DNA from 3 places in the Comamonas sp. wu1-DMT genome. Region 1 is predicted to be linked to each of the others. Evidence: predicted binding sites of a transcription regulator. Region 1 holds the regulator's gene; each other region holds the start of a gene.
What was found. Region 1 encodes HrcA, which represses chaperone genes, less so after heat shock. Its sites were predicted from a motif close to TTAGCACTCNNNNNNNNNGAGTGCTAA; they were not measured.
Positions count from the first base shown of each region.

Region 2: the regulator HrcA is predicted to act here: its motif matches at 9,242-9,268, upstream of groES (co-chaperone GroES).
Region 3: the regulator HrcA is predicted to act here: its motif matches at 7,509-7,535, upstream of rpoH (RNA polymerase sigma factor RpoH).

Region 1 covers NZ_JBANEM010000002.1:2,472-13,179, forward strand. Annotated here, with positions in the region: gene V8Z78_RS04050 (L-threonylcarbamoyladenylate synthase) at 1-92, shown strand, start outside; gene V8Z78_RS04055 (hypothetical protein) at 103-426, shown strand; gene V8Z78_RS04060 (methyl-accepting chemotaxis protein) at 428-1,684, opposite strand; gene V8Z78_RS04065 (site-2 protease family protein) at 1,911-2,579, shown strand; gene V8Z78_RS04070 (tryptophan--tRNA ligase) at 2,622-3,923, shown strand; gene V8Z78_RS04075 (response regulator transcription factor) at 4,003-4,713, shown strand; gene V8Z78_RS04080 (FecR family protein) at 4,787-6,493, shown strand; gene V8Z78_RS04085 (CHASE2 domain-containing protein) at 6,610-8,955, shown strand; tRNA gene V8Z78_RS04090 (tRNA-Arg) at 9,009-9,085, opposite strand; tRNA gene V8Z78_RS04095 (tRNA-Ile) at 9,202-9,278, opposite strand; gene hrcA (heat-inducible transcriptional repressor HrcA) at 9,331-10,338, opposite strand; gene V8Z78_RS04105 (recombinase family protein) at 10,348-10,708, opposite strand, start outside.
Region 2 covers NZ_JBANEM010000002.1:202,979-213,686, reverse strand. Annotated here, with positions in the region: gene V8Z78_RS05100 (histidine phosphatase family protein) at 1-176, opposite strand, end outside; gene V8Z78_RS05095 (adenosylcobinamide-GDP ribazoletransferase) at 184-1,011, opposite strand; gene ilvA (threonine ammonia-lyase, biosynthetic) at 1,120-2,673, opposite strand; gene V8Z78_RS05085 (OsmC family protein) at 3,059-3,511, shown strand; gene coq7 (2-polyprenyl-3-methyl-6-methoxy-1,4-benzoquinone monooxygenase) at 3,571-4,188, opposite strand; gene V8Z78_RS05075 (porin) at 4,519-5,577, shown strand; gene V8Z78_RS05070 (hypothetical protein) at 5,578-5,829, opposite strand; gene V8Z78_RS05065 (porin) at 5,802-6,971, shown strand; gene groL (chaperonin GroEL) at 7,130-8,773, opposite strand; gene groES (co-chaperone GroES) at 8,867-9,157, opposite strand; gene V8Z78_RS05050 (chemotaxis protein CheW) at 9,404-10,708, shown strand, end outside.
Region 3 covers NZ_JBANEM010000011.1:192,436-203,143, forward strand. Annotated here, with positions in the region: gene V8Z78_RS16980 (DMP19 family protein) at 1-541, opposite strand, end outside; gene V8Z78_RS16985 (DUF6999 family protein) at 545-1,483, opposite strand; gene V8Z78_RS16990 (StlD/DarB family beta-ketosynthase) at 1,515-3,449, opposite strand; gene V8Z78_RS16995 (fatty acid desaturase) at 3,467-4,399, opposite strand; gene V8Z78_RS17000 (sterol desaturase family protein) at 4,400-5,143, opposite strand; gene V8Z78_RS17005 (Bug family tripartite tricarboxylate transporter substrate binding protein) at 5,392-6,390, opposite strand; gene rpoH (RNA polymerase sigma factor RpoH) at 6,533-7,477, opposite strand; gene V8Z78_RS17015 (LysR family transcriptional regulator) at 7,654-8,574, opposite strand; gene V8Z78_RS17020 (tripartite tricarboxylate transporter substrate binding protein) at 8,625-9,638, opposite strand; partial or broken gene V8Z78_RS17025 (IlvD/Edd family dehydratase) at 9,750-10,708, shown strand, end outside.

The DNA of each region.
Region 1 (10,708 bases):
TGGACCTCACGCCCATGGCCTTGAACAATCCCCCCGTCGTGGTGCGCCAGGGCATGGGCGGCCTGAAAGACATAGGCCTTCAGCCCGAATAGGCGCGGCCTCATGCAGGAAAAGCAGCTGCCGCAAGACTTTGTTCAGCGCCACTGGCCCTGGCTCATCGTCTCTTTGTGCGCGTACTCGGTGATGGTGGCGGTGCTGTTCTGGCAGGCGTCTCAGGCATGGCTGATCTATGCCCTGGCCACCCTCTGGACGGCATGGACGATTCGGGCTTATGCCGGAGGCAAGTCATTCCATGTCTCGCCAGGGCTGTCGGCACAGGCCGATGACTCCATACTGCGCCGCAGAGTCCTGCTGGGAATGGCTATCTGCCTCCATTTCGGCTTTACCGTCGTAGCCATTTACGGCTATCTGCACGAAATTCACTGAATCAAAGTTCTTCATAGGCCAGCTCGCGGGCACGAGCCGGACGCGCCTGCGCGGCCACAGCTCCGCGCGGAGCCGGCATGGCAGAAGGAGCCAGAGCAGGTGACTCATCGTCATCGAGTTTGAAGGCCCCCACCGCCTGCTGCAGATCCTGCGTGCGCGCATTGAGCGCAGCAGCGGCTTGCGTGGCCTGCATGACCAGGGCGGCGTTTTCCTGATTGGTGCTGTCCATGTGAGCCACGGCCGTATTCACATGGGCGATGCCCTCGCTTTGCTGCTGCAGCGCACCGGAGATTTCGCTCAGCAGACCTGTGACCTGACCTACGGACTGCATGATTTCCTTCATGGTGCTGCCGGCCTGGCCCACCAGGCCAGAGCCGCTTTCCACCTGAGTCACGCTGGCCGTGATCAGCTCCTTGATCTGTTTGGCCGCTTCGGCACTGCGCTGCGCCAGCGAGCGCACCTCGCTGGCCACCACGGCAAAGCCACGCCCCTGCTCTCCGGCGCGAGCCGCTTCCACGGCCGCATTGAGTGCCAGGATATTGGTCTGGAAGGCGATACCTTCAATGACCTGAATGATGTCCACAATCTTGCGAGAGCTGCCGCTGATGGCATCCATGGTGTGAACGACCTGGTCCACCACATCACCGCCACGTCCGGCCGTGGCCGATGCAGTGACTGCCAGAGAGCTGGCCGAATGAGCGCGCTCTGCGTTCTGACGCACGGTGACGGTGAGCTGCTCCATGCTGGCTGCGGTTTCTGTCAGCGCGCTGACCTGCTGCTCGGTACGGCTGGAGAGGTTGATATTGCCCGCATCGATTTCATAGGCCGAAACAGCCAGCGAATCAGTGGACTGCTTGATACGGCCCACCAGCTCGGTCAGCGTGTCTTCCATGGTGCTCAGCGCAGTCAGAAGACGACCGAACTCGCCTTCGGCATTCGAAGAGAACTCCTTGCTCAAATCACCTGCCGCCACGGTCTCGGCAATCAGAATGGCTTCCTGCAAGGGCGCCACGATGCGGCGGCGCAGGCTGATCCAGGACCAAGTGCAGGAAATGCAGACCCAGGCGCCCAGTGCCAGCAGCCACCAGCGCGAACGCTCGACTTCCGCCATCAAGTTCTGCGACTGCTGCGCCGTGAGCGATCCCGCCTTCAACACCTCCAGCACATCAGACATCGCTGACCAGGCAATTCCCATCAAAGCCAGGACAAAAACACTGATGCTGACAAATGCAATCACCAGTCGCTTGCTTACCGTCATATTGATCCCCTTGCCCTGTCCTGCCGAACGCCGTGTTATGTAGTGATTTCGTCAACCCGCACAAAACCTGTTCCGCTGTGCAGGCAGCAACCACGGATTTGCGCGAGTTGCATTTTGCAACATCTGGTTTACCACACAACTATGTGCAACCCGTATTTCTGCAACGGCAAACGGCTTGTCCCGGTACAAGACAGCAGCTTGGCGCGGCGTCTGAGACAATCAGTGCGTGGAACTCACCGAACTCATACAAACCGTACTAATTTACGCACTGCCCGTGCTGTTCGCCATCACCATTCATGAGGCGGCGCACGGCTATGCTGCGCGTCACTTTGGCGACAACACCGCAGCCATGATGGGTCGCATCACGCTCAACCCCATCAAGCATATCGACCCCATCGGCACCATCTTGATGCCGCTGCTGCTGTATTTCGCTACCTCGGGCGCGTTTCTTTTCGGCTATGCCAAGCCCGTGCCCGTGCGCTTTGACCATCTGCGCCACCCCAAGCGCGACATGATCTGGGTAGCGCTGGCCGGCCCTGCCTCCAATTTCGTGCAGGCCGTGTTCTGGGGCCTGCTGCTGATCGTCTTGGTAGGCACAGGTCTGCACGAGCGCTTTTTCCTAGAGATGTGCCGCGCCGGCATTCTGGTCAACCTGGTGATGTGGGCTTTCAATCTCTTTCCGCTGCCGCCTCTGGACGGCGGCCGCATTCTGGTCGGTCTGCTGCCCTGGAAACAGGCGCAACTGGTGGCGCGTGTCGAGCCCTATGGCTTTTTCATCGTCATGGCACTGGTGATTGCCGGCGTGGTCGGCAGTTACTGGCTGCGCCCGTTGATGAGCCTGGGCTACTCGGCCATCGATCTGATCCTCTACCCCTTCATGGCCTTGCTGCGCTGAGCCCAGCGCCTGGTCTGCTACTGATATCTGTTGTTGATCCCTATGAGCACCACCCGTTTTCTGACCGGCATCACCCCCAGCGGTACCCCACACCTGGGCAACTACGCAGGCATGATGCGCCCCGCCATCGAAGCCAGTCGCGACAAGAATGTGGAGAACTTCTACTTTCTGGCCGACTACCACGCGCTCATCAAGTGCCAGGACCCCGAGCGCGTTCAGCGCTCGACCATCGAAATCGCCGCCAGTTGGCTGGCCGCTGGTCTCGACCCCGAGCATGTGACCTTCTACCGCCAGTCGGACATCCCCGAGATTCCGGAGCTGACGTGGTTCCTGACCTGCGTGACCGGCAAGGGCCTGCTCAACCGCGCCCACGCCTACAAGGCAGCGGTGGACAAGAACAATGCATCCGGCAGCGAACCTGACGACGGCGTGACCGCCGGTCTCTTCATGTATCCCGTGCTCATGGGTGCCGACATTCTGATCTTCAACGCCAACAAGGTTCCCGTGGGCCGCGATCAGGTGCAACACCTGGAGATGGCACGCGACATGGCGTCGAGCTTCAACCACATCTACGGCGGCGAGTACTTCACGCTGCCTGAGGCCGTGGTGGAAGAGTCCGTCGCCACCCTGCCCGGCCTCGACGGCCGCAAGATGAGCAAGAGCTACAACAATACGATTCCGCTGTTTGCGCCACGTGAACAACTCAGGAAGCTCATCAACAGCATCACCACCGACTCGCGCGCCCCCGGCGAGGCCAAGGAAGTCGAAGGCTCGGCCCTGTTCCAGATCTATCAAGGCTTTGCCAGCGAAGAGGAAAGTGCCGCCCTGCGCCAGCAATATGCCGAAGGCATTGCCTGGGGCGATGCCAAGCAGATCCTGTTCGAGCGCATCGACCGTGAAATCGCCCCCATGCGCGAGCGTTATGAATACCTGATTGCCCACCCGGCAGAGCTGGAAGAGATTCTTCAGGCCGGTGCCATCAAGGCACGCAAGCTGGCGACTCCTTTGCTGCAGCAACTGCGCGGCGCCGTGGGCATCCGCAACCTGGCGCAAGCCAGCAAGGCCAAGACCAAGGCTGCCAAGACTGCACTGCCCCAGTTCAAGCAGTATCGCGAATCCGATGGCCAGTTCTACTTCAAGCTGGTGGCCGCCGACGGTCAGCTGCTGCTGCAAAGCCTGGGCTTTGCCGCCCCCAAGGAAGCGGGGCAGAACATCGCCCGGTTGCAGCGCGAAGGCGCGACGGCTCTGGCCGCCATCAAGCCGTGCCTGCAGACACTGGACGGTGTCAGCGATGACCTGGTGATCCAGGCTCTGGAACAACTGCGTGAGGCGGCCGAGCAATAGCTCCTCGCTGCCCGATGGACGCTGCCTCCGCATTCAAAGGACAGCGTGGATGTAATCCTTCGCACTAAAGGAACTACCGATGCGTATTGCTGCTCTGGATGACGATCCGCTACAACTGGAACTGTTGCAACAAGTCGCGACGGAAGCCGGGCATAGCTGTCACTCTTACCTCAAGGGGGCCGCCCTGCAGCAAGCCCTGCGCCGCGAAAGCTTCGATTTGCTGCTGATTGACTGGGAGCTGCCCGATAGCAGCGGGCCGGATATCGTGCGCTGGGTGCGCGAGCAGATCAGCAAGGAAGTGCCGGTCATCTTCGTGACCCACCGCAGCGAAGAGGCCGACATTGTCGAAGGCCTGGCCAGCGGCGCCGATGACTTCATGATCAAGCCCATCCGCGCGGGCGAGCTGCGTGCTCGCATCGCTGCCCTGCTGCGCCGTGCCTATCCGCTGACGGCACAAAGCGTGCTGGACTTCGGCCCCTACCGCTTTCTCACCACCACCAATGGCATAGAGATGGACGGCCAGCCCGTGGAGGTTACGCACCGTGAATACACTCTGGCATTGACGCTGTTCCAGAACCAAGGCCGTTTGCTCTCGCGCGATCATCTGCGCGAAGTCGTCTGGGGCCACAACGCCGAGGTGCAGTCGCGCTCGCTGGACACCCATGTCTCGCGCCTGCGCAATCTGCTGAACCTGCGCGCTGGTCAGCCCTATGCCATTTCAGCCGTTTATGGCTATGGTTACCGCCTGGATGCCCCCGAAGCTGCGCAGCCCGCAGCCCCAGCTGCCTGAGTTCGGCAGCCCCCATAACCTAGCTTTAAAAATGCCTGATTTACGTCAAAACCTCTTTTCCGTCCACTCCCCGATGCCCATTCTGGGCGCAGGCATGCTGTGGGTGGCGTTTGGAGGGATGACGGCAACAGGTCTGGCCCATGCCCAGATCACTCCTCGCGGCAACGATGCCATTGCCCACCGCGTGGTGACTGGAGATACGCTGGAGATGCTGGCAGAACGCTATCTGGGCGACCACAAGCGCTGGACAGCGCTGCAAAGTCACAACAAGGTGGAAAACCCCCTGCGCCTGCGCCCCGGTTCGGTGCTGGAAATTCCCACACGCCTGTTGCGCGCCGCGATGGCTTCGGTGGTGTTTGTGCAAGGCGATGTGCAAAGCACACGCTCTGCGAGCCATCTCGCAGACTCCGTCAACGCGCCGCCTCAGCCCGTGCAAAAAGGCCAGCTGCTGCAGGAAGGCGATTCGCTCCAGGTTCCGGCCAACGCCTTTGTCTCCGTGCGCCTCGCAGATGGCTCACTGGTGCGCGTGCAGTCCGAATCCGATGTCGAGCTGCGCCAGATGCGCCGCAAAGGCCGAGCCGGCAGTCTGCAGTCCGTCATCGATCTGCGCGAGGGCGCAATTGAAGCAAAAGTGTCCAGGCAAGCCAATGGCGAGCGCCGCTTCGAGGTGCGCACCCCGGCGGCCTCGACCAGCGTGCGCGGCACCCAGTTTCTGGTGATGAGTGATGACGAGGGCCGCACGGCTGCTGCCGTCGACGAAGGCTCGGTCGCCGTGCAGACGGGCCAGCCCTCAGCCTTGCTCAGGCCAGGTCAAGGTCTGTCCGTCTCCGCAAACGGCCAGATCGGCAAGCCCACAGCCATGCTGGGGGCTCCCGATATTGCGGCCTGGCCCGCTCTTGTCGAAGACGCCAACTGGGTCAGCCTGCCCCTGCCAGCCATGGCTGGTGCCGTGCGCTACCAAGTGCTGCTCGCTCAGGACAAGGAGCTGACCCAGATCGTGCGCGGCGGCATGTTCACAAGGTCGCCTGCACGCCTGACAGGTGTCGAAGACGGCAGCTACATTGCGGCCATTCGCGCCATTGACGCCAACGGCATTCCTGGCAAACGCAGCGTGCAAGTGTTGCGCGTCAAAGCTCATCCTGTGCCGCCGCTCTATGAGTCTCCAGCACCTGAAGCCACCATCGGACAGGGCCAGCACGGCCTGCAATGCACCCAGGTGGCGGAAGCCTCGGCCTACCGCATCCAGGTAGCCACAGCCGACGGCAGCTTTGCCCAGCCGCTCATCGACGCCAACGACCTCAAGGACTGTGCCCTGTCTGCCAGTACGCTGGCCAAGCTGCCTGTCGGCGAATATATGTGGCGCGTAGGCAGCATCCGTAAGCTCGGCAACGGCCAGCCGGATGCGGGTCCTTTCGCCGCCCCGCAAAAGATGAAACTGGCCCTGGCACCCAAATCGCCCGAACTGCAGATCGGCGGCGCGCCCGGCGAAGGCAGCAGCCATATTCACTGGGCAGGTGAAGAGGGTCAACGCTACCGTATCGTGGTGGCCAGCGACGCCGGTTTCACTGCGCCCCTGATCGACACCTGGATAACCCAGCCTCAGTGGAGCACGCAGGATCTGCCTCCTGGCACCTACTATCTGCAGATGCAGGTCGAGGATGCCAACGGCCTGCGCAGCAATCTCTCTGTCGCGCGCCAATTCCAGACCGGCAACTGGGTGACCTCATCCGAGGGGCAGGCGCTGACTTCCGGCGACGGTTCACGCTTGATGCGCCAGTAAAAACCATAGCTGCCAGCGCTTGAATTCCATGAAGCTTCATAGGATTCATATCTTGATCGCTTATATGACAAGCGCTGGAAGCTATTGTTTTATGAGCTTCTCACCGAGTCACCCACATGGTTGAAGCGCCCAACCTGCGTAAAAACCGCTTGCAGGACCTGCGCCTGAGCTGGCTGTTGCTTAGCGCTTTCCTGCTCGGCATGACCTGGTGGCTCAGCGGCCCGGGGCAGCTGGCACGTTTCAACGGCATTATTCAGGACACCTCGGCCTGGCTTCATCAGCGTCCAGCCTCGCCCGAGGTTGTCATCGTGGCCATCGACGATGACAGTATCGACAGCATAGGCCGCTGGCCCTGGCGCCGCGCGCTGCACGCCGCCGTGCTGGAGCGCATCACTCAAGGGCAGCCCCGCGCCATCGGCATGGATGTGGTCTTCAGCGAGGAAGACTGGGACTACCCCGGCGACGATCTGCTGCTGCAACGAGCACTGCAAAAAAGCGGCAACGTAGTGCTGCCCGTCACGCGCGCCGCGCAAAGCGCTGCCACCACCCCTTTACAGAGCCTTGCCAGCGAGGCTGCTGCTCTGGGGCACACCCAGATGCCTGTGGATGCCGACGGTGTGGTGCGACGCTTTTATGCGCAGGAAGGCAAGGCCGGCCAGCTCTGGTGGCATATGGCGCTGAGCCTGCACTGCGTGGGCCAGACCACCCAACCCTGCCAACCATCTGCCCCACCTCCAGCAGACTCGGTTGCAGCCAACTCCTGGCAAAAGCTGCAGCCCCAGTTCATCGCTTTTGCCCGGGCTTCGCGGGACCGCCAGAACAGCCTGGGCTCGCCGTTCACCACCTACTCCTATATCGACATCCTGCGCGGCAATATCCCAGCGGTCGCTTTTCGCGGCAAATACGTGCTGATTGGAGCCACTGCCGCAGGTCTTGGCGAAAAATTCACAGCCCCCATCGGCTTTGATGCGCGCCTGATCTCGAATGTGGAGATGCTGGGCCATGTGCTCAACGGCATCCTTGAGGGCACACATCTGGAGCCAGCCACTGCCACGCTCAACCGCAGCCTCAATGTGCTGCCCGTACTGCTGGGCCTGCTGGCTCTGGCCTGGCTCGGCCCTTCTGGCGGGCTGATTTCCAGCATCCTGCTGGCCTTGCTCAGTCTGTCGATAGCCGGTTTGGCGCCACGTTGGGGTCATGTGCAGACAGCCCCCGCTGCGGCACTGCTGAGCCTGTCGCTTGCCTACCCGCTCTGGAGCTGGCTGCGCCTGCGCGCCGCCACACGCTTTCTGGCGCTGGAGCTGCGCGATCTGCAGGGCCAGGGCCTGCCCGCGCCCTCGCTCAAGAGCGATGCCCTCGATCAGCGGATCGACGCTGTGGAGCAAGCCTCGCGCCAGCTGCGCGCATTGCATCACTTCGTCAGCGAAAGCCTGCGCCAACTGCCCTCGGCCACTTTTGTCTGCGACCGCGAAGGGCTGCTGCTGCTTGCCAACACGGCCGCGCACCGCTATATCGAAAGCCTGGAGCACAAACTCCAGCAAGGTGACGATCTGGTCGCCCTGCTCCACGGCCTGAACAGCGCCAGCAGCGACGGTGGCCGCACTGCCTGCAGCACGCCACTGCTCACGCACAGTGCATTGCAGCAAGCCACTCTGTCACGCCAGAGTGAAGGGCGCGACACCCAGGGCCGCCATCTGATGCTGCTGAGCCAGAGCTTCGAGGCACCGCCCACCTCAGGCTGGCTCATCACCCTGGTCGATATCAGCGACCTGCGCAGTGCACAGGCCCAGCGCGACCAGGCCATGCAGTTCATCTCCCACGATATCCGAGCCCCGATAGGCTCCATCATCACCTTGCTGGAGATGCAGCGCACAGGCAAGCGCATCGAGTCGCAAGATGCACTGTTTGACCGCATTGAGGGCTATGCCCAGTCGTCTCTTCAGCTGGCAGACGATTTTGTGCATCTGGCCAGAGCCCAGCAGCAGCAATACCGCAGCGAAGTCGTGGATCTTGGTCTGCTGGCGGATCAGGCCGTCTCGGATTGCTGGACCCTTGCCCAGCAGCAGAACATGCGACTGGTGTTCGAGCTGCCGGATGCCGAAGCCTGCGTGCATGGCGACCCCGGCCTGCTGCACCGCGCCGTCATCAACCTGCTGAGCAATGCCATCAAATACGGCAAGCCACCGACTGGGGATGGCGGCGCCCAAGTGGAAGTCGCCGTTGTCGAGCAAGACAGCCAATGGGGCATCGCCGTGCGCGATCATGGCTCCGGCATGGACGAGGCATCGCTGGCCAGACTCAGCCAGCCGTTCGAGCGCCTGCAGCAACACCAGCGCATGGATGGCGTGGGCCTGGGCCTGGCCTTCACGCGCACCGTGGCACAGCGTCATGGCGGCAGCCTGCAGATAAGCAGCCAGCTGGGCCAAGGCAGCAGCTTCACCCTGCTGATACCCAAAGCCTGACCCCAGAAACGAAAAAGCCTCAGAACTTTTCAGTTCTGAGGCTTGACGTTTTGTGGTGCGGCTGGCAGGAATCGAACCCACGACCCCTTGGTTCGTAGCCAAGTACTCTATCCAGCTGAGCTACAGCCGCAACAGGGTTGTATTCTAGCAGTGCAAAAACGGCTCTCGGACCAAATCGACAACTTTTTCGCGTTCATGCAAAGAAAAAGCCTGCCATCGATGAAGACGGCAGGCTTTCATGCAGCTTGGTAGGGCGTGGCGGACTTGAACCGACGACCAAAGGATTATGAGTCCTCTGCTCTAACCAACTGAGCTAACGCCCCAACACTGACAACAGCCGTGGCTGCCACCAGAAAAACTTCGCCATTGTAGGGCCTAACGCTTGTGACTCAGAGCATTGCTCACCAGTTTGGATGTGATATCGACAATCTGAATCATCTTGTCGTAGTGCATGCGCGTGGGGCCGATCACCCCCAAGGTGCCAACCACCTTGCCGTCGAGCTCATAGGGAGCACTCACTACAGACAAATCTTCAAACGGCACGGTCTGGCTCTCGCCGCCGATGTAAATGCGTACGCCATCAGCCTGATTGGAGAAATCCAGCAACCTAAGGATTTGCGTTTTCTGCTCGAACAGGTCGAAAGCGCGGCGCAGATTGCCCATATCGCTGGAAAAATCGCTCACGGACAGCAGATTGCGCTCGCCGGCGATCACCACATCCTCGCGATCATGGTTGCTCATGACCTCAGTGCCTACATTCACCGCTGCCTGCATGAGGCTGGCAACCTGGCCCCGCAATTGCTCCACCTCGGTCTGCAGCCGCGTGCGCACCTCCTCCATTGTCAAACCGGCGTAATGGTGATTGAGGAAATTCGAGGCTTCTATCAGTTGCGAGGACTCGTAATCCACATCCGTGAAGATCACGCGGTTTTGCACATCGCCTTCGGGCGAGACGATGATGACCAGAAAGCGCCGCTCCGACAGGCGCACGAACTCGATATGCTTGAAGACGGAGCTGCGACGCGGCACCATGACCACACCCACGAACTGGGAGAGGTTGGACAGCAGATTGGCCGCATTGGCAATCACCTTCTGCGGCTGTTCAGGCATCAGGCCGGGCGTTACAAGATCGCAGCGGTCCACAGTCAGCATGGTGTCGACAAACAGGCGGTATCCCCTGGCTGTCGGCACGCGGCCTGCCGATGTGTGAGGGCTGATGATCAGGCCCATCTCTTCCAGGTCGGCCATCACGTTGCGTATGGTGGCAGGCGACAATTCAAGCCCGGATGCACGTGAAAGAGTGCGCGAGCCGACTGGTTGACCGTCAGCGATGTAACGCTCGATCAGCGCTTTGAGCAATAACTTGGCACGTTCGTCGAGCATGATTTCATTTTACTTACGTAAGTTCACTTCCAGCCAGCGCCCTCGCTTTTCGGCACGATAGATGTGATCTCTTAAGCAAGCAACTGACACATCAAGCATCTCAGCAAGGTCTTTTTGCTTGTACCAGCCAGAGCGCCATGCAGACACAGCTGCTGCAACATCCTCATCGCTCAAAGCCCGCTTCCTCCCCCAAGTCTTTCCAGCAGCACGCGCAGCCCGCTGACCTGCAAGACAACGTTCCCGAATCAACTCGCGCTCAAACTCAGCGAACGCACTCAGCAGATGCAGAAACATCCGGCCATGGGGCGTCGTGGTCTCAATAGCCTCAGTGAGTGAACGAAAGTCAATCTTGCGCGCCTGGAGGTCTTCA
Region 2 (10,708 bases), 200 kb from region 1:
CTTTGTAGCGGCGAGTGCCGGATCTGCAGCCTGCCATGCAGGGGCTGCAGAGATTGCTGCAGGGCCTGAGCGGCTTGCCGGGTGGCTTGTGCATCGGCGGCGATATCGAGGCGGCCGTAACAGCGCTCTGTATCGATCAAGGGGCGTGCGTGGCGCGCCAGCCATAGAGTCTTCATGGATGTTCTATAGCAGTTGGCGCAGATAGATGCAACTGGCCAGTAGCAGAGCCAGTTCATTGAGCTGCTGGCAGGCACCCAGGCAGTCACCCGTCATGCCGCCAAGGCGCTGCAACAACCAGCGCTGCAGCAGCCAGGTGGTGAGCAGCATGGCCGCCAGCAGGCTGGGCACAAAGCTCCAGACGCCGAGCCAGCCCAGCAGGCCCAGTGCCGGCAGGCACCAGAGGCTGCCTGTAAGCAGTCCTTGCCAGCCCAGCTGCCTGCCCGCGATATGCAGGGTCTTGCTGCTCGTGGCCAGGCCGACGTGGGGCAGGCTGCGCATCAGCACCAGCGGCGCAAAGCGCGACAGCACATGAATGCAGCACACGAGGATGAGCACCGGCACCGGTCCCCAGAACGGCTGCATGACGGACAGCAGCAGGGCGATCAGCACGACCTTGGTGAGCAGGGCCATGAGCAGTGCCATCACGCCATAGGCGCCGATGCGCGAGTCCTTCATGATCTCCAGTGCGCGCTCGGGCGGGACCAGGCCGCCCAGCCCGTCGGCGACGTCGGCCAGGCCGTCCTCATGAAAACCGCCGGTCAGCCACAAGGTGCCGGCGGTGCTGATGAGAGCAGCCGCCAGCGGCGACCAGGGGCTTGCCGGCAGCAGCCAGAGCAGGGCTGCTAGCAGCAGCGCGGCCCACAGGCCCACCAGCCAGCCCACGCCCGGCAGATGCGCGGCGCTGGCACGCTGCATTTCGGGGCTCCAGCCCACCCAGGCGGCCAGACGTCCAGCCACGGGGATGCGGCTGAAGAACTGGACGGCCAGCAGATAGTGGCGCAGGGCTTGCATGATGTTGCGAACAAAAAAGGAGCTGGTCCCGCTTGGTATTCCTATGTTTCAGAGTCTTTTCTATCTGAAAGCATTGCAGGGAGGGTGGTTGCAGCTCCTTTTTTATTTTTACTTCAGGAACAACTGATAAGCAGGATTGCTGGTTTCCTCCACCCAGGGATAGCCGAGGTTCTTGAGGAAGCTGTCGAACTTCTTGTGGTCCCTGGCAGGCACCTGCATGCCGACCAGGATGCGGCCGTAGTCGGCGCCCTGGTTGCGGTAGTGGAACAGGGAGATATTCCAGGTCGGCGCCATCAGGCTCAGGAACTTGAACAGCGCGCCGGGGCGCTCGGGGAAGACAAAGCGCAGCAGGCGCTCGTCCTGTGCCAGTGGCGAGTGGCCGCCCACCATATGGCGCAGATGTTCCTTGGCCATCTCGTCAAAGGTCAGGTCCAGCGCCTCAAAGCCGTTCTTCTGGAAGTTCTTGCAGATCTTCTCGGACTCGCCCCGGGTCGGCGTGGTCAGACCCACGAACACATGGGCCTTGCTGTCGTGGCTGATGCGGTAGTTGAACTCGGTCACGTTGCGCGGGCCGCCGGGCAGCTTGCCCACCACCTCGCAAAAATGCTTGAAGCTGCCGCGCTCTTCGGGGATGGTGACGGCGAACAGGGCTTCGCGCTCCTCGCCGACCTCGGCGCGCTCGGCCACAAAGCGCAGGCGGTCGAAGTTCATATTGGCTCCGCTCAGTATGGCGGCGTAGGTCTCGCCCTTGGTCTTGTGCCTGGCCACGTACTGCTTGATGGCCGCCACGCCCAGGGCGCCCGAGGGCTCGACGATGGAGCGGGTGTCGGTGAAGATGTCCTTGATGGCGGCGCAGACGGCATCGGTGTCCACGGTCACATAGTCATCCACCAGGCCCTGGGTGACGCGGAAGGTTTCCGCTCCCACCAGCTTCACGGCGGTGCCGTCGGCGAACAGGCCCACATCGGCCAGTTCCACGCGCTCGCCCGCCTGCACGGACTGCATCATGGCGTTCGAGTCCTTGGTGTGCACGCCGATCACCTTCACCTCGGGGCGCACGGCCTTGATGTAGTTGGCAATGCCGGCAATCAGGCCGCCGCCGCCGATGGGCACGAAGATGGCGTCCAGGCGCTGGCTGCCCAGTTTTTGCAGCTGGCGCAGCAGCTCCATGGCGATGGTGCCCTGGCCGGCAATCACATCGGGGTCGTCAAAGGGGTGGACAAAGGTCAGACCCTCGGACTTTTGCAGCTTGACGGCGTGTTTGTAGGCATCGGAGTAACTTTCTCCGGCCAGCACCGCCTCGCCGCCCAGGGCGATCACGGCATCGATCTTCACCTGGGGCGTGGTGGTGGGCATCACGATCACGGCGCGGCAGCCCAGCTTCTTGGCGCTCATCGCCGTACCCTGGGCATGGTTGCCCGCGCTGGCGCAGATCACGCCCTTTTGCAGCTGCTCGGCCGTCAGATTGGCCATCTTGTTATAGGCGCCGCGCAACTTGAAGCTGAACACGGGCTGCTGGTCCTCGCGCTTCAGAAGCACTTTGTTGTGCAGGCGGCGGCTGAGGTTCTTGGCAATGTCCAGGTCCGACTCCACGGCAACGTCATAGACGCGTGCATTGAGGATGCGAGTCAGATAATCGGCAGGGGTCAGGGCTTGAGTCATGGTGCAAATCGAAAGCAGAGCACCAGAGCCAGGGCAATCAGCCTGCCGGGTGCATGGAAGCCGATCATGATAGGCCCTTGCTTGCTGCGCTGCAGTACTCGCTCAAGAGGTGCATGCTGCTGCTCTGAGAAGCAGGATGAGCAGGCACGAAAAAAAAAGCCCCTAGCTCAGGAGCTAGGGGCTGAATCCACCATTAGAGGAGGTGGAGGAGACAAAGGGTGCGATACAGATCGGTATTAACCAGCAATCTGCAGTTTGCCTGCGGGTTTGACCTCACAGGTAACGCTTGGGTTGTATTGTATGAGGCTTGTGTTTTCTGTGCATCAAAAGATTCGGGTTTTTATGTATTTGATGCAAAATTGCAACAGTTTTGAGAGGAAAAACAATGGAATGCACGGTTAGTTGGACAGGCGCGGCCACCGGAACGCGCTCGGGCATGGGCTTTGTGGCAGAGACCGGCAGCGGCCATGTGGTCAATATGGACGGCGCACCGGACGAGAAGAACCCGGCCAACGGCGGTCGCAACCAGGCACCACGCCCCATGGAGATGCTGCTGGCCGGCGCCGGCGGCTGCACGGCCTACGACGTGGTGCTCATCCTCAAGCGCGGTCGCCACGATGTGAAGGGCTGCAGCGTGCAGCTGACTTCCGAGCGCGCAGAGACCGACCCCAAGGTGTTCACCAAGATCCACATGCAGTTCACGGTCAGCGGCAAGAACCTGCCGGCCGGTGCCGTCGAACGTGCCATCGCCATGAGCCACGACAAATACTGCTCGGCCACCATCATGCTGGGAAAGACGGCAGAAATCACGACGGGTTTCGACATCGTCGAAGCCTGAACTGGACGTTCGATCGAAAAACGGGCCTCAACGGCCCGTTTTTGTTGAACAGGCGCTGATCAGATGCGATGCGCCGTAATCGTCATGACTTTGGCTGCCACACGCATCAGCCCCTGGGCAATCGGGGGCAGTTGCATCGCTCCTTCGTCGATCGCTGCTGCAGCATGACGCTCTTCGTCATCCTTCATGCGCTCGACCACGGCACGCGAAGCCTCGTCCTCCTCGGGCAGGCGGCCCAGATGGGTTGCCAGGTGGGCGGAGACCTGGTTTTCTGTTTCGACCACAAAACCCAGGCTGGCGGCATCGCTGAATTTGGCAGCAATCGTGCCAATGGCAAAAGCGCCAGCAAACCACAGCGGGTTCAGCAACGAGGGTCTGTCACCCAGGGCATGCAGGCGCTCGCGGGTCCAGGCCAGGTGGTCCATTTCCTCGCGAGCGGCATGCAGCAGATGCTCGCGCAACTCCATGTCCTTGGTCACCATGGCCTGGGCGTTGTACAGGGCCTGCGCACAGACCTCGCCCACATGATTGACGCGCATCAAGGCTGCGGAGAGCCTGCGCTGTTCATCGCTCAGGTCGGCTTCGGCGATCCCTGCGGCAGGCGAGCGCTCTGCGGCCACCGGGTCGGCAAACAAAGTGCGAAGAGCTGCATCGGCAGCGGTCAGAAACTTGTCCATGGCTAAAAAGAACTCAGTGCGGCGCCTGTCTGGCGTCAATGCACATAAGGTACACCAGAGTGGCTCATCCGCAACTTGCGCTGGGGCAATCCTAGGCCGAAACCCCTAAGGGTGTGCCCGCTAGTGCGGCTTGGTGTTTGTTGCGGTGGTGCAACGAAAACGCGCCGAATCGAGCAGTTTTGGGTGAATTCCTTTGCGCTGGGCTCGGTGGTCTGGTGCAATAGACCCAACTTCCCCACCAGGAGGTTGGCGCGGGAAACCGGTGGAGCTCGAGGCTCAAGTCTCTCTCCCATAGAACCGGCGCCCTTCTAAACCTTGGAGTAACTCGTAATGAAAAAATCTCTGATCGCCCTGGCAGTGCTGGCCGCTTCCGGCGCCGCAATGGCTCAATCTTCCGTGACTCTGTTCGGTATCGTTGACACTGGCGTTTCCTACGTGGACAACGCTGTGGGCAACGACGCCAAGTACGGCGTGCACAGCAGCGGTAACGCGACCAGCCGTCTGGGCCTGCGCGGTACCGAAGACCTGGGTGGCGGTCTGAAGGCTGGCTTCTGGCTGGAAGGCGAAATCTTCGGCGACACCGGCAACGCTAACGGCTTCGACTTCAAGCGCGAATCCACAGTGCGTCTGTCCGGCAACTTCGGTGAAGTTCGCCTGGGTCGTGAAACCACTCCCACTTTCCGTGCCGGTCTGAAGTATGACCTGTTCGGTGCTACCGGTATCGGCCAAAACATGGGCTACAGCCGTTGGTCTACTCTTGGTGGTTTCGCCGCTTCTGGCGACACAAACACCATCCGTGCCAACAACATGGTGTCCTACTCTTCGCCTAACTTCAACGGCTTCACCGGCAACATCAGCTACGCTTTCGACGAGAAGACTGTTGCAGGTACCAAGGCTGGCCGCTACGCTGGTGGTAACGTTGGCTATGACAACGGTCCCCTGAGCGTGACCGCTGCCTACGGCAACCTGAAGGGTACTGCTGGCGATCGTGACGAAATGTCCATCGGCGCTTCTTACAACTTTGGCGTGGCCAAGGTTGTGGGTAACATCCAGCAAATCAAGTACAAGCCCGATGCTGGCTCCAGCGCCAAGTTCCGTAACTACCTGCTGGGCGTGTCCGCTCCCGTGGGTGGCGTGGGCGAAGTGAAGGCTCAATACGCCTACTACGACCAAGAAGGTCCTGCCAAGGCTCACCAGCTGTCCCTGGGCTATGTGCACAACCTGTCCAAGCGCACTGCCCTGTACGGCACTGTGGCTTACCTGAAGAACCAAGACGGTTCTGCAATGGCCCTGGCTGCCAAGGGTGTGAGCGACACCGTGGGCCTGAAGGCTGACGGTTCCGGCCGCAACCAAGCTGGCGTGCAAGTGGGTATTCGCCACGCTTTCTAATCAATTGCTGGCATAAGCCAGTAATTGCTTAAAAGCTAAAAGGCCTGTCGAAAGACAGGCCTTTTTTATTTCTGGGGTTAAACCTGAAAGGGTGTTTGCTGAGAGGTTTGTCCCCAGAGGGAAAGGCCTGTGTTGTGCTTGTGCCAAAGCTCTCGTTGCCGGAGAAAGCATTTCTAGAATGAAATTTCCACCAACTGTTAGTGAATTAAGAGAGAGGCAACACAATGACATCTTCATTTGTGAAAAAAACATTGGCTTTGGCTGTGCTGGGTTCTCTGGGAACAATGGCTTATGCACAAAGCAGCGTGCAACTGTATGGCATTGTGGATGCAGCGATTCGTCACACGACTAATGAGGGGCCGAATAAAAGCGGTCTGACCAAAATGATCGGTGGCGGCATGTCGGAGAGCCGCTGGGGTATCAATATCAAGGAAGATCTGGGTGGTGGCTTGTCGGCGATTGCCAACCTGGAAAATCGTTTCTGGACGGATTCGGGCACGCCCAGCACCGCTCAGCCTTACTTTGCGCAGTCCTGGGTGGGCTTGCGCAGCACCAGCTTTGGTCAGGTAACCATGGGGCGCCAATACAACGTGCTGTTTGATCTGGTGACCTCTACCTATGCATCGTTCCCATATTCCCCTTATATGGATGCCTACAAGCCTGAAATCGGCATGTCTCTGGGCGCGCGTGCAAACAATATGCTCAAGTACGTTGCCGAGTTCGGGCCGGTTCGTGCAGGGCTGCAGTATTCTTTTGACGAAGGAAATACCTTTGCCAAGAAGGGCGGCAGTATTGATATGACGCCAGGTGGTCTGGCATTGAAAACCGCAGGCGGCTATCTGCGCTATTCTGCCGACGGAATTTCTGTGGGTGGTGCTTTCCAGCGCTCCACCTTGCCGGCCGGCACCGATGTGGATGCCTGGACACTGGGCGGCTCCTATCGCACCGGGCCTCTGTATCTGATGGCTGGTTACGGCCAGAACAAGGTCAAGGATAGTCTCGGTGCTGCGGGGGCTGGTGCCATTTTTGACGCCGGCCTGCTCAATGCATATTGGACTGGCTCTTCCAATGGTGGCTTTATCGCGGGTAATGCGCCCGGAAATTTTGCTAACAAGCGTGAGATGTTCAAGGTTGGCTTTGGCTACCAGGTCACGCCGCAGCTCAATGCAGGTCTGCATTACTACCATGCCAAGCAATCGGGATCGGCGACTGGCGCCTTCAATGGCAAGGCCGACTTTATCGTTGCCGTGGCTGACTATGCCTTCTCCAAGCGCACGGACGCCTATTTCGCGGTGGATCACACCAAGACCAAGGGCGGTGCGGGCGTGATGCTCGACTCCAATGGTGCGAAAAAGCGTACCGGTATCACCATCGGTCTGCGTCATCGTTTCTAAGGCGAATCTCTGCATAAAAAAGCCAGCCCGATATCGGCTGGCTTTTTTATGCTCGGAGCAGCTCGTGAAGCTCGGCGCAAAAGAAAAAGGCCGCAAATGCGGCCTTTTTGTTGTGGGCAAACCAGGTGGAGCAAACCACCCGGTCAGCAGCAGAGCAATTACATGCCCATGCCGCCCATGCCGCCCATGCCGCCCATGTCGGGCATGGCAGGAGCTGCGTCAGCCTTGGGGGCTTCGGCGATCATGCACTCGGTGGTCAGCAGCAGGGAAGCCACGGAAGCGGCGTTCTGCAGAGCAGTGCGAGTCACCTTGGTGGGATCCAGGATACCCATTTCCAGCATGTCGCCGTAGGTGTCGTTGGCAGCGTTGAAGCCGTAGTTGCCGGAACCGTTCAGCACGGCGTTCACAACCACCGAGGGCTCGCCACCGGCGTTGGCCACGATTTCGCGCAGAGGTGCTTCAATGGCCTTCAGAACCAGCTTGATGCCGGCGTCCTGTTCGGCATTGCCGGTAGCCAGGGCGCCAACGGCTTGCTTGGCGCGCAGCAGGGCCACGCCACCGCCGGCCACGATGCCTTCTTCCACAGCAGCGCGGGTAGCGTGCAGGGCGTCTTCCACGCGGGCCTTCTTTTCCTTCATTTCGACTTCGGTGGCAGCGCCAACCTTGATCACGGCAACACCGCCGGCCAGCTTGGCCACGCGCTCTTGCAGCTTTTCACGGTCGTAGTCGGAAGTGGCTTCTTCGATCTGGATGCGGATTTGCTTCACGCGGGCTTCGATTTCGTCAGCAGCGCCAGCACCGTCGATGATGGTGGTGTTTTCCTTGCCGATTTCGACGCGAGCAGCCTGGCCCAGATCTTCCAGAGTCACCTTGTCCAGCGACAGGCCCACTTCTTCAGCGATGACCTTGCCGCCAGTCAGGATGGCGATGTCTTCCAGCATGGCCTTGCGACGGTCGCCGAAGCCGGGAGCCTTCACAGCCACAACCTTCAGGATGCCGCGGATGGTGTTCACCACCAGAGTCGCCAGGGCTTCGCCTTCGACGTCTTCGGCAATGATCAGCAGGGGACGGCCGGCCTTGGCCACAGCTTCCAGCGTGGGCAGCAGGTCGCGGATGTTGCTGATCTTCTTGTCGAACAGCAGCACGAAGGGGTTGTCCAGAATCGCGGCTTGCTTTTCGGGGTTGTTGATGAAGTAGGGCGACAGGTAGCCGCGGTCGAATTGCATGCCTTCGACGACATCCAGTTCGTTGGCCAGGCTCTTGCCTTCTTCAACGGTGATCACGCCTTCCTTGCCGACCTTGTCCATGGCTTGAGCGATGATTTCGCCCACGTCGGAGTCGGAGTTGGCGGAGATCGTGCCCACTTGAGCGATTTCCTTGGAAGTGGTGGTGGCCTTGGATTGCTTCTTCAGCTCTTCCACCAGGGCGGCGACAGCCTTGTCGATGCCGCGCTTCAGGTCCATGGGGTTCAGGCCGGCGGCCACGTACTTGGAGCCTTCGCGCACGATGGCTTGGGCCAGCACGGTAGCGGTGGTCGTGCCGTCACCAGCGATGTCGTTGGTCTTGGAGGCCACTTCCTTCACGAGCTGGGCGCCCATGTTCTGCAGCTTGTCCTTGAGTTCGATTTCCTTGGCCACGGACACGCCGTCCTTGGTCACGGTGGGGGCGCCGAAGGAGCGCTCCAGAACCACGTTGCGACCCTTGGGGCCCAGGGTAACCTTGACTGCGTTAGCCAGGATGTTCACGCCTTCAACCATGCGTGCACGTGCTTCACCGCCGAAAACTACGTCTTTTGCTGCCATTTTTGGCTCCTAAAGAATGAGGTTCAATTGGGCTGCCAGCGCTTGTCAATCAGTCGCCGACAGCCATGAAGAGGAGAATGTGTTCGGGAAGGATTACTTCTCGACGACTGCGAACAGGTCGTCTTCCTTCATGACCAGCAGCTCGTCGCCGTGGATCTTCACGGTTTGGCCAGAGTACTTGCCGAACAGAACGCGGTCGCCGACCTTCACGTTCAGAGCGATCAGCTCGCCCTTGTCATTGCGCTTGCCGGGACCCACAGCCAGCACTTCGCCCTGGTCAGGCTTCTCGGTGGCAGCATCAGGGAGCACGATGCCCGAGGCTGTCTTGGTTTCGTTTTCGAGGCGCTTGACGATCACGCGATCGTGCAGGGGACGCAGGTTCATACCAACTCCTAAATACATCAACAAAGTTGAAACAAGACTTGCCAGCCATCCTGGCCGACATTCGGAATATCTAGGGTCAAGCTGTTAGCACTCAACCCCATCGAGTGCTAATAATAAGGCAAATTCCTGAGCTTTCAAGACCTCTCCCCCGTCGGTCGCAGGACAAATCTGCGAGAAAACAGGGTTTGTTCTTAGTCATGTGTAACGTGTTTTTACAAATAGGCCTGGCTTTTGCTCTGCCAAAACATGCCTCTAGAAACCATGACTGCCCCGGCGCAGCGCGCCCAGGATCTGTTGCAGACAGATGTCTTCATTCCCCATATGCGCCAGGTCGGGCGCTGCGAGAGTTCGCTCAGGGAGCTGAATCTGATGTGGCGGCTCATAGAGTCCTCCGCCAAGATGAACTGCCCACAGGAGGCGCAGGCCTTGCTGCCCATGATGGCCGCCACGCGCGGCGGCTTCGAGCGCCTGGAGCAGGACCTGGTGCAGTCCATGGTGATGCAGGCTGTGACGGGGGTGACGGCGGGGCTGGCCAGTCAGGCACAGCATCTGATCGATACCCTGGTGCGTAATCTCTACGAGCGCACGGCCGACGTGGGGTTTCTGGCGACCGACGCCATGCTGTGCCAGTTCATGGCCGCAGCGGATGGCGACGAGGCGGCCATCACCCAGCGTCTGCGTGCCTACCGCAGCAAGTACACGGTCTACGCGGACATTCTGCTGCTGGATGCCGAAGGCCAGGTGCGAGCGAGTGCGCGCGAGAGGAGTCAGGCCGCAGATCAGTCATGCCGGGATGCATTGATTGCCCGCGCTCTGCAAAGCCAGGGCTTTGTGCAGAGTTTCGGCGCCACCGACCTGCTGCCGGGGCACGGCAGCGCGTTGATCTATGCGCATCGCATGCTGCACGCCGGCAACCGCCAGCCTATTGGCGTGCTGTGCCTGTGTTTTGACTTTGATGGCGAGATGCAAGGCATCTGGAGCGGTCGCGACCAGGTCGACGGCAGTGGCGCACCAGAGGCGCAGACCAGCATCGCCCTGTTGCTCGATGATCGGGGACTGGTGCTGGCCAGCAGCGATCCGCACTGGATTGGCGTGGGTGCGAACGTGCGGCCTCACCGTGATGGTGCGGATTCGCTGTATGTACATGGCGGACGCACCTATCTGGTGCAATCGGCGGCCTCGGTAGGCTATCAAGGCTATATGGGCCCCCAGGGCTGGCGGGCGCAGATCATGACGCCGCTGGAGCTGGCCTTCGGTCTTCAATCGCAAGCGGGTCTGGATGGGCTGGATGCCGCGGTGGCCCAGGGCCTGCTGGCACATGCACATCGCTTCTGCCCACCCCTGCACGCCATACGCAGCGCAGCGGACACCATACGTCGTGTGGTCTGGAACGGCCGCGTCATGACGGCAGGCAAGCAGATGGACAACACGCGGCTGCAGGCCGTGCTGGAGCAGATTGGCGAGACCGGGGCAAGGACCAACGAGGTCTTCTCCCAGTCCATCGATGCGCTCTACGGCACGGTGCTCAATACCGCACTGAGAGACAACAGC
Region 3 (10,708 bases), on a different contig from region 1:
CCGTCAGCAGTGCAGGCAGATCGGAGAAGTCCACATTTTCTGACGTCTCCTCGAAGCGCTTGAGTACCGCAAACATGTCTTGCAGACATTGATGCGTGAGGGGAGCGCCTATGGCCTGCAGAGCCTGCAGGGTGAGCTGATGGTTCTCCACTCCCCAGTTGCCCAGAAACTGCAGAAAGCCGCCGTTGTTGATATCGGCTTCCATGCGCCACAGAGCCACCAGTTCACGCTGGACCGGAGATATCCGGGTGATGTCCCATTGGGCGGCGAGCAGCGCGCCCATAGCCTGGTTGTAGAGACTGTCCTGATCCAGGTCCCAGACGCTGACCATGCCTTCGGGAGATGGCTGCCACAGCGCCGGCCAGTTCAGACCGTGATCCTCGTCGCTCAGCACCCATGCCAGGCGTTGCTCGGGTGTGGCTTTTTCGAGGCGGATATGTCGTTTGATGGGCTCGGCCAGTTCACGTCCATCTGCTAGTGCCAGCCAGATGGTCTGCTCGTCGATGCGAACGCCTGTGATGCGGTTGCTCTGTGGGTCCATGGTTCAGCTTTGTGCGGCGGTCTGATCCATCACCGTCTCGGCGGCCCGGTGCATCTTGGCTAGCTCGCGCGCGGGAATGGGGTGCTCGCCGTTGGCCATGCGTGTCAGCAGCGAGTGCAGCATCTCGGTGGACAGGCCGTGCAGCACCAGGCGGTAGGCCGCATACAGGGTGGACAGCGGCACCATGGGATGCTTGTTGTTGAGCAGCACCAGATGCTCTGGCGAGGCCAGGATCTTGGCGCAGTAAATGGCAACGGTTTCGTCGAGCTGCAGCGAGTTGCTGGCGCGCCAGAAGTCGTTGTCGGTCAGCAGCAGCTGGTAGATGGGCGTGTACAGCTCGATGGCGCTTTGCAGGTCGATGACGTTGAAGCGTCCGCGCGGCATGTCTTCGAGCCTGAGATCGGGCTCGCGGATCATGGAAAAATCGGGCTCGGCCACGGGTACCAGTTCCTGCCCGTTCTCACGCAGTGCCTTGTTCAGGCGAATCACGAAGTTGAAGAGGTTGAGGTCGTGCTTGAGAAACAGCTCGTCCTTCACATCGTCGATTTCCATGGGCATCAAGGGCGCGGTGCTGACCTTGGTCGGGGCATTGGCGGCGACGAAGGCCAGTACCTGGGAGCCCAGATGAAAGTGGCGCATGATGAGCCAGTTGGCCTCTGGCGAGAGAAACTTCTTCATGCCGAAGGCCAGCAGGCGGTGCAGCAGCATGGAGTGCGACCAGCGCTTGGGCAGAAAGATCTTCAGCGCCTGAATGACGATCATGGACAGCCGCGCCAGCGGCCGCATGGCCGGCAGAAAGAACTGGCGCGAGCTGCTGCTGCAGTCGCGCAGCCAGGCGGCTTTGACGTCATCGGGCAAAGGTGTGCTCTGGTCGAGGTAGAGCGCCAGCCAGGGGCTGGGGTCGCGCTCGTCCCAGACATGGTCGTTGAACTCGTTCTTCATGAATCCTCCCGGTGCTTTTTGCTGCTTCTAGTTATCGCTCGGCCAGCACATGTTGGAACTGCATCAGGTACATGGCGGCCGTGTTGCGTGCGGTCTGCAGTATGGCCTGCTGGGCCGTGCCTTCACTGTCCAGCTCCAGCGCCATCTGCACGGCCAGCAGCCAGCGCTCCAGGTGGTTCTCGTCGTTGGCACCGTGGTATTCGAGAAAGCGGAAGGCATCGGGCGGCAGCGGCAGGCTCTGGCGTAGCAGGGGCAGCAGGCTCGGAACGATGCGCTGGCCCGTGCCTTCGATGATGTAGATGGCGCCCAGCAGGCCGATCGGGTTGGGCGTGGCAGCCAGGCTGTGCAGATAGGCATTGAGCGCTTCGCCGCCGGGGTTGCGGCGCAGGCGGTTGATGTCGGTCTCGGTGCCGCCGGCCTTCAGATAGTCGCTGTGCAGAATCTTGAAGTCGTTCTGCTCCTCACCTGCATGCAGGTCGATCAGCGAGGCCAGCGTGGCGTAGTCACCGGTCAGCGAGGCCGCGCCTTCGCGCATCCACAGACTGCCTTCGCGCACCTGGGGAATCCAGTGGCTCATCCAGCGCAGATAGTCGGTGATCTGCAACTGGCGTGTGCGCATGCGCTGGAGCAGGGGCGTGCGCCAGACATTGCTGCGGTAGTCCTGCCAGATGCTGGCGAGCTCGGTTAGCAGTGGCGCCAGCTGCGATGGCGCAGCGGCCGGGTCATGGGGGGCGGCGATGGTGGATACATCGGGAAGAGCATCATCCGGCAGCGCCGCTGACTGTGCAGATTTCCAAGGGAAACTGGCCTCTGGAGCTTGCTCGGTAATCGCATCCAGCTCTACTTCCCATAGCATGTAGCCTGCGGTGAAGCGGCCCGACTCGGGGATGAAGCAGAGTACGGTGTCGCCTGCTTTCAGGCTCTGGCCCTGCTTTTGCAGAAACTCCGACAGCATGATGAAGATGGAGGCTGCACCCGTGTTGCCGCGCCAGGCCAGATTGCTCCACCAGCGCTCGCGTGGAATGCTGAGCTGGGCCTTGCCCAGCAGCTCGTCGACCACGGGAATGAAGCGCTCCGACGAATAGTGGCAGAGAAAGTGGTCTATGCCGCGCTCGGGCACCCAGCCCTGGTGGGCCAGGGCTGCATATTCGTGAATGCAGACATCGAACAGATGTGGCAGCAGGCGAATGTCCTGGCGCAGTGCCAGAGCGCCTGCGGCCTCGGCATCGCTCCAGGCAGGGAAGTCCAGATGGCTTTTGCCGCGATCGGCCGTCATGCCAAGCTGCATGCACACGGGGTAGTCGCCGGCAAAGCTGCGCTGGTGCGTCCACTTGAGCTTGAGGCGCAGTCCGTTGGCCTGGGGCAGGGCCTTGGGGCCGCCCAGCAACACGGCGCCCGCGCCGTCGGACAGCATCCAGCGCAGAAAGTGGGCGTCGAAATCGGTGTCATAGCCCTGGGCTGCAAAGCGCGAGCGCTTGAAAAGGCGCGAGGGCATTTCGCTGGCCACCGACAGGGCCAGTGCATGGGCGCCGCTCTCCACAGCCATGGCTGCGGCTTGCATGGCCCCCACACTGGCGGCGCAGACCCCATGCACAGAAAGCGTTTCCATGGGCGGGGCGGCCATTTCGCCCTGAATCATGCTGGCAAAGCCGGGCATCAGCGCATCGCCCCCCGAGGAGCCACTGGACAGAAAGCCGACATCGCCGAGCTTTTTGCCGGCCAGGGCCAGGGTCTCCTCGATGGCGCCGGCAGCCATGCGGGCGTTGCTGAACACCGTCTGGCCTTCGCCATCAATGGCGTAGTGGCGGGTCTGGATGCCGTTTTCGGCCAGGATGCGGCGCTTGATGCGCTCGGAGATGCGGTTCAGCGGTGCTACAAACGCATCCATGCCAGCGTTGTCCACCGGGGCACCAGGCAGAAACATGCCGGCAGATTGCAGATAGACCTTGGAATAGGCAACAGGCATAGATCCTCAACAGGTTTTTACTTCACAGCGTCGGGCGGCATCTGCGGCTGGGTTCTTGCCGCGGGCCAGACCAGACCCAATACAAACACGCGTCCCATATAAGGCAGCAGGCCACCTTCGTTCAATGCAGGTGTGACCCGTTGGCGGTAAATGTGCTCATGCAGCCCGCTCAGTTCGGACCAGTGGGCATGCGGGCATTCATGGTGCGCGGTGTGCAGGCCAATATTAAAAAGCAGGGGGTTGACCAGGCCTTCAAAGTTGCGCGCGTAGTTCAGCTCGATACCTGGAGTATTGCGCTGCGCTCTGGTCATCGGCCTTCCATCGGCGTGGGCATGCTGCAGATAGTTGGTAGCCAGCAGCCAGTGCAGGCCGTGCAACTGGGGAAGAATGATGAAGATCAACGCCTTTTGCCAGTCCAGCCAGAGAAAGAAGCTCCAGCTTCCCAGCCACAGCGTGTATTGCCCCATGCAGTAGCGAAAGGCGCCAGGCCAGTGACGGTGCAGATTGTTCAGCCAGCGAAAGAACAGCGGATACAGCACGAAAGCCGCCTGCACCGGGTGCATCAGATAGCCCCACAGATGATTGGTATCGCCGCCCCATTCTGGCCGGTAGGTGCGTGCCAGATCGCGCGGTCCATGGCGAAATCGATGGTGATTGGCCACATGGGCGGGCCAGAACACAAAGGTGGGGTGGCCTTGAAGCAGGGTCAGCCAGTAATCGGTGAAGCGGTTGGTCCAGCGCCCCCACCACATGCGCACATGGGTGTGGTTGTGATGAATCACGCCTACTCCCAATGTCAGAAACAGCTCGATGCTGTAGAGAATGAAGCTGAAGCCATGCCTCCACTGCCACCACACGAGCAGCGGCAGCAGAATCATGTAGAAGACGGATTGCCAGTCCCGCCAGTGGCGCAGGACTGGATACCGGCGCTGGCCTGGGTGCCTGCTCATTCAGTGACTGGAGCTTTTGGGGGTGTTGTCTGCGACCCGCGTGCGCATGATCTGGTCCATGAAGGCCAGCGCAAAGCCATAGTTGCCTGCCGGGCGCGCGTGGTGCAGATGGTGACGGCGGCTGGCGGCCAGTGGATGGGTATCTGAGACTGAGGGGAAAAAATCGTAGTTGGAGTGGCCGATCAGATTCAGGATCAGACTCAGCACCGGCACCGAGGCCAGCGACCAGAAGTAGAAGTCATGCACCAGCATGGGCAGCAAGATGATGTTGCCCAGCATCAGCGCCTCGATGGGGTGAAAGCTGTAGGTGGACCAGGGCGTGGTCACCACGGAGCGATGATGGTCGCCGTGATAGCGCACCAGGCGGCGCGTGTGCAGTAGGCGGTGGTTGATCCAGAAGTGCACATCGTTCCAGATCAGCAGCGCAAAGATCTCCACAACGATGCGTCCAGCACTGGCTGTGGGCGAGAGCTGGGCCCAGCCCAGTTGCAGAAAGCCCCAGGGGACGATCATGCCTATGCCGAAGATCAGTATGGAATGAAAGGACTGGCGCCATTCACGTTGCAACTGGTCGGGCTTGAGCGGACGTATATCCAGTGGCCTACCAATACCGGCACGGGCAAGAGATGCCGTCAGAGCGCCCATGAGCAGGCCGCCCAGAAGATAAATAAGCCCGAAAAAAACCAGGCCCAATGCCATGACTTGCCAGGCATTGAGCTGCGTGAACCAGGTACCAGCGTCCATGAAGGCTCCAAAAGCGGTGGCGCTGCCCCAGATACAACAATGCGCCCGACGGCATAGCGTAAACCCATGCCTGTCGGGCGCATGATAAAGGACGCCGCAGTAGCTCTCGTTGATACCCGCAGTCGCTTCAGCGTGTGGGATGGAGGAAAACTGGCGCACGTCATCTGGTGACAGCGAGCAAGCGCCGCCGCGCAGCGAGGCTGTCGTCCCCCCTCGGGGGAAGCCGCAAGGCGGCTCAGGGGGCGTGTTTACTGCGCCGTGATGCCCTGCTCGCGAATGATGGTGCCCAGTGCCTTCACATCCTGCTGGATGCGGTTGCTCAGGCCTTCGGGCGAGCTGCCCACGGCTTGCCAGCCTTGCATGGACAGCTTCTGGCGCATCTCGGGCGTACGCACGATCTCGCTGACGGCAGCCGCCAGTTTGTCCACATGGGCCTTGGGCATGGACCTGGGCGCAGCCACGGCGTTCCAGATTTCCAGATCAAAGTTGTTGACGCCGAGCTCTTTGAGGCTGGGAAGGCCGGGAGCCAGCGGGCTGCGTGCTGCAGAGGTTACGCCAATGCCGTGCAGCTTGCCGGCCTGAATCTGTGCCATGGCCAGTGCCGGAGGGAGCATGGACAGCTTCAAATCGCCGCCCTGAATGCCGTTGAACACTTGAGGATAGCCGGTATAGGGCACGTGCACGGCCTTGATGGCCGAGCGGCTCTTGAGCAGTTCCATGCCCAGATGGCCCACGGTACCGACACCGGGCGAGCCATAGCTCCATTTGTCGCCAGCCTTGGCGGCCGCTTCCATAAAGGCCTTGCCTTGTGGGGCCGACGCAGGGGCCACCAGTACCAGCGGAGCCACGCCGATCAGGCTCACGGGCTGCAGGTCCTTGATGGGGTCATAGCGCACGGCAGGGTTGAGCATCTTGGCAATGGTCATATTGCCGTTGATCATCACGCTGAAGGTGTAGCCATCAGCCTTGGCGACATATTCGCCGGCGATATTGCCGCCGGCTCCCACGCGGTTTTCCACGATGATGGTCTGACCCAGCTTCTTCTCCAATGGCTCGGCCAACGCGCGGGCCGTCAGATCGGGCGAGGAGCCTGCGGGGAAGCCCACGATCAGATGAAGGGGCTTGTCGGGCCAGTTGTCGGCTGCCAGGACGGCCGGAGCCATTGCTGTCGCCACCATGGCGACTCCTGCCGCAACCAGGTTGCGGCGGGACAGGTTCTTCAAGATGTGCGAAGTGCGAATAGGCATGGCAGGTCTCTTTTGAATTCTTGATAGGCGATCGGTGTGCATGAGAACATGCATCAATGCCGAAAAATAAAAAACCCGGAAATTATCCGGGTTTGAGGTTCAGCATTTCAGCCTTTTAAAGGCTTGGAGCGCAAGTTGGCGTTTACGCAAACTCGGCCAGCGCTTTTTTCATCTTTTTCATGGCAGCTACCTCAATTTGGCGAATGCGCTCGGCGCTCACACCGTATTCGGCAGCCAGCTCATGCAGCGTCATGCCGCCAGAGCCGTCGTCATTGACCTTGAGCCAGCGCTCTTCAACGATGCGGCGGCTGCGGTCATCCAGTCCCTCCAGGGCCATGACCAGACCATCGGTCGCCAGATGATCGCGCTGACGCGATTCAAGCATGGCGGTAGGCTCGTGGCTGGCATCAGCCAGGTAGGCGATGGGGCCGAAGGCCTGCTCTCCGTCGTCGCTGGGAGAAGGATCCAGCAGCACATCGCCGCCGGCCAGACGGGTTTCCATCTCGATGACTTCCTCGCGCTTGACGTTGAGCTTGGCAGCAACCGCGTCAATTTCGTTCGAGGTCAGCGTCTCGCGCAGGGCCAGCTCTTCGTCCGCCATGGCAGCATCGGACTTCAGGTCATGCTTCATCGAGCGCAGATTGAAGAACAGCTTGCGTTGGGCCTTGGTCGTGGCGACCTTGACCATGCGCCAGTTCTTCAGAATGTACTCGTGGATTTCCGCCTTGATCCAGTGCATGGCGTAGCTGACCAGACGCACGCCCTGATCGGGGTCGAATCGTTTGACAGCCTTCATCAGGCCCACATTGCCTTCCTGAATCAGGTCGCCGTGAGGCAGACCATAGCCCAGGTACTGGCGCGAGATGGAGACGACCAGACGCAGGTGGGACATCACCAGACGCCCGGCGGCGTCCAGATCATTGTGTTCTTTGAGCTTGCGAGCGTAGTCCTGCTCTTCCTCAAGGGTGAGCATTGGCATACGATTGACCGCCGAGATATAGGCATCCAGGTTGCCCAGCGGAGGTACCAGCGCCCAGGGGTTCGCGGGCGCCAAGGCAGTAGCAATGGAGCCGGAGGCAGTTTTCATTGCAGGTTTCCTTTCTTCCATGATCTTCATATTAGCACTCCGTTAGAGAGAGTGCTAAAGACAAAGTTCCCACAGCTTTTGTTGGTTTTTGACGGTTCAGGCGGCTCGTGTCGATTCGTGGAGAATTTTTTACATTCCCTTCGACCTCTCTCTTTTGCGGAATCTGCAGCAGTGCTCTAGCTTGAATGAGAGGCCAGGTTGTGCAGGCTCGCTCTGATTAACGCCTCCAATGCCTTGGCCGCCGAGCTTCGAGGTGCGTGGCGGCGCATCACCATGCCCAAGGGGCGTTGAATTCCAGGGGGCGACAAAGGAATCTGCACAAGGCGGCCAGCTTGCAACAGCGATACGGCTGTTTCAGGCAGTGCGCTGATGCCCAGACCGGCACTGACCAGGGCTCCGATGGTTGCAATATGGTCAACTTCAAAGACAGGAGCGAAATAAAGCCCTTTTGAGTGCAGATCCGCATCAATGTACTGCCGGACGCTGGCAGAACTGGGCATGGAGACATGCGGATAGTCCAAGGTGTTCTCGATCGCGACGGGACCTGCCTGCTTGGATAGAGGGTGGTCATCGGGACAGATGAGAAAGAACTGGTCCTCCATCAATTGCTCATAGGCGAGGTCTTCTTGCTTGGGATCTGCTGCAGTGAGTGCAAAGTCGACCTTGCCATCACGAACGAGATCAAACGCAGGGCCAGATAAGGTATCAAGCAAGGACAAGCGTACCCCGGGATGAATCCGCGTGAATTCGGCAAAGACCTTTGGCAGCAGCGAGGCGGCCAAAGAGGGGAGTGCGGCAACCGTCACCGATCCCGTTCTGAGCTGGACGGTGTCCGTCACGGCCCGTAGAGCTCGCTGCGTATCTCGCAAGATCTCCTGGGCATGGGCAATAAAAACATGCCCCGCATCGGTCAGCTCGACAGCGCGAGTGGTGCGCTCAAACAGTCTTGCTCCGATCTGGGCTTCTACACGCGCAATCAGGGCCGACAGCGCAGATTGGGAGAGGTGAACCAGGAGGGCGGCTTGACCAAAGCTCTTGGTCTGGCTCAGGGCTACTACCGCTCTCAGGTCTTTGGTTGATAGGTTGGCTTCCACCACCAGAGTATAGGTAGCGGAGCTGCAGCGTCCTGGAGCTCCGTTATCTTCGCTTATTCAGCCTTGATGTCGCTGTCTTTGATCAATCGGGCCCACTTGGCGTATTCGGCGTTGATGATCTTGGCCGACTCGTCCGGCGTGCTGTAGGTAGCAATAGTGCCCTGGGCGAGCATGGAGTCCTTGACATCCTGCTTGGACAGAATCACTTTCAGCGCTGAATTGATCTTCTGAATGACTGCACCTGGAGTTCCTGCAGGAGCCGAAAGTGCAAACATGGAGCTGACCTGCATGTCTGGAAATCCAGCTTCCACGACAGTAGCGATGTCTGGAATCGAGGCAACGCGTTCTTTGGTCGTGGTGGCCAGGGCCCGGAGCTTGCCTGCCTTGATCTGGCTTTGTGCGGCAGGAACGGTGTCAATCATGGCATTGACCTGACCGCCGAGCAGATCGGAAAGAGCGGGTCCGCTGCCTTTGTAGGGCACATGAACGACTTCAACCTGTGTCTGACGCTTGAACATCTCGATCGAGAGATGCTGAGGCGAGCCATTGCCTGCGGATGCAAACGTGACGCTGCCGGGGCTGGCCTTGGCAAGCGCTACCAGTTCCTTGACGGACTTCGCCTGAACATTGGGGTTGACCACAAATACCAGTGGAACGGTACCTACGACCGAGATGTGAGAGAAGCTCTTATGGATGTCAAAAGGAGCCGCAGCAGGCGTCAGCGCTGCATTGATGGTGTGGCTTGTGAATGCACCCATCAGCAAGGTGTAGCCATCGGCAGGTGATTTGGCGACTTGACCTGCACCAAGGCTACCGCCAGCTCCGGCGCGATTGTCGACGACGAACTGCTGCCCGAGTGCGTCTGAAAGCTGCTTGGCAAGAACGCGGCCAATGACATCGGTCGCTCCACCCGGCGCATAGGGAACTACCAGCCTCACGGGTTTGGTGGGGTAGTCAGTTTGCGCACAGGCTGCTCCCGATGCACCAGATGCGACGAGGGCGGTTGCAACCAGGTTAATGAGCTTGCGGCGGCGCATGCCCGGATTAACGAGTTCTGTGGGTTTCATGAAGTCTCCTTTAGGGTTTTCAGGTATGCGCTTTCTTGTTTGAGCGCTCGATTTTTCTTTTAATCAATAATATTATTAATAATCAATGCATCAACAATGGTTAACCCTCCCATGACGAACAAGCCAGGCCAGCAAGCCACGATTCATCCGGAAGCCGCTTCGAGCGGCATTTCCAAAGGACTCACCAACTACGGTGATCGCGGTTTCTCTCTCTTTTTGCGCAAGGCCTTTATCAAGGGAGCGGGCTATACCGACAAGGCGCTGGACAGGCCTGTGATCGGTATCTCGAACACAGGCAGCTCCTACAACCCTTGTCACGGAAACATGCCGCAATTGATTGAGGCAGTGAAGCGCGGCATCCTGATGGCAGGTGGTCTGCCCATGGACTTCCCGACCATCTCGCTGCACGAGAGCTTTTCCCAGCCGACCAGCATGTATCTGCGCAACCTCATGTCCATGGACACGGAGGAGATGCTGCGAGCGCAACCCATGGATGCGGTCGTGTTGATCGGGGGGGTGTGACAAGACGGTGCCGGCTCAGCTGATGGGAGCTGCTTCGGTCGGACTGCCGGCAGTGCAACTGGTTACCGGCTCCATGCTCACGGGATCGCATCGAAGCGAAAGAGTGGGTGCGTGCACCGATTGCCGGCGCTACTGGGGAAAATTTCGTGCCGAAGAAATTGATGCTGAGGAAATTTCCGACGTCAACAATCAGCTCGTCGCCAGCGTGGGTACCTGCTCGGTGGCGGGCACTGCCAGCACGATGGCCTGCATTGCAGAGGCTCTGGGGATTGGCATTCCTGGCAGTGCAACTCCTCCAGCGGTTACTGCCGACCGCATTCGAATTGCGGAGCGATCCGGTGAGGTGGCCGTGTACATGGCGCGTGTTGGACTGAGCATTGACAAGATTCTCACGCCTGCTGCCTTCGAAAATGCCATGCGGGTGTTGTTGGCCATGGGAGGCTCGACCAATGCCATCGTGCATCTGGCCGCGATTGCGGGTCGCCTGGGCTACGAGCTGGATCTCAAGGCTTTGGACGCCATGAGCCGCAATACTCCCGTGTTGCTCG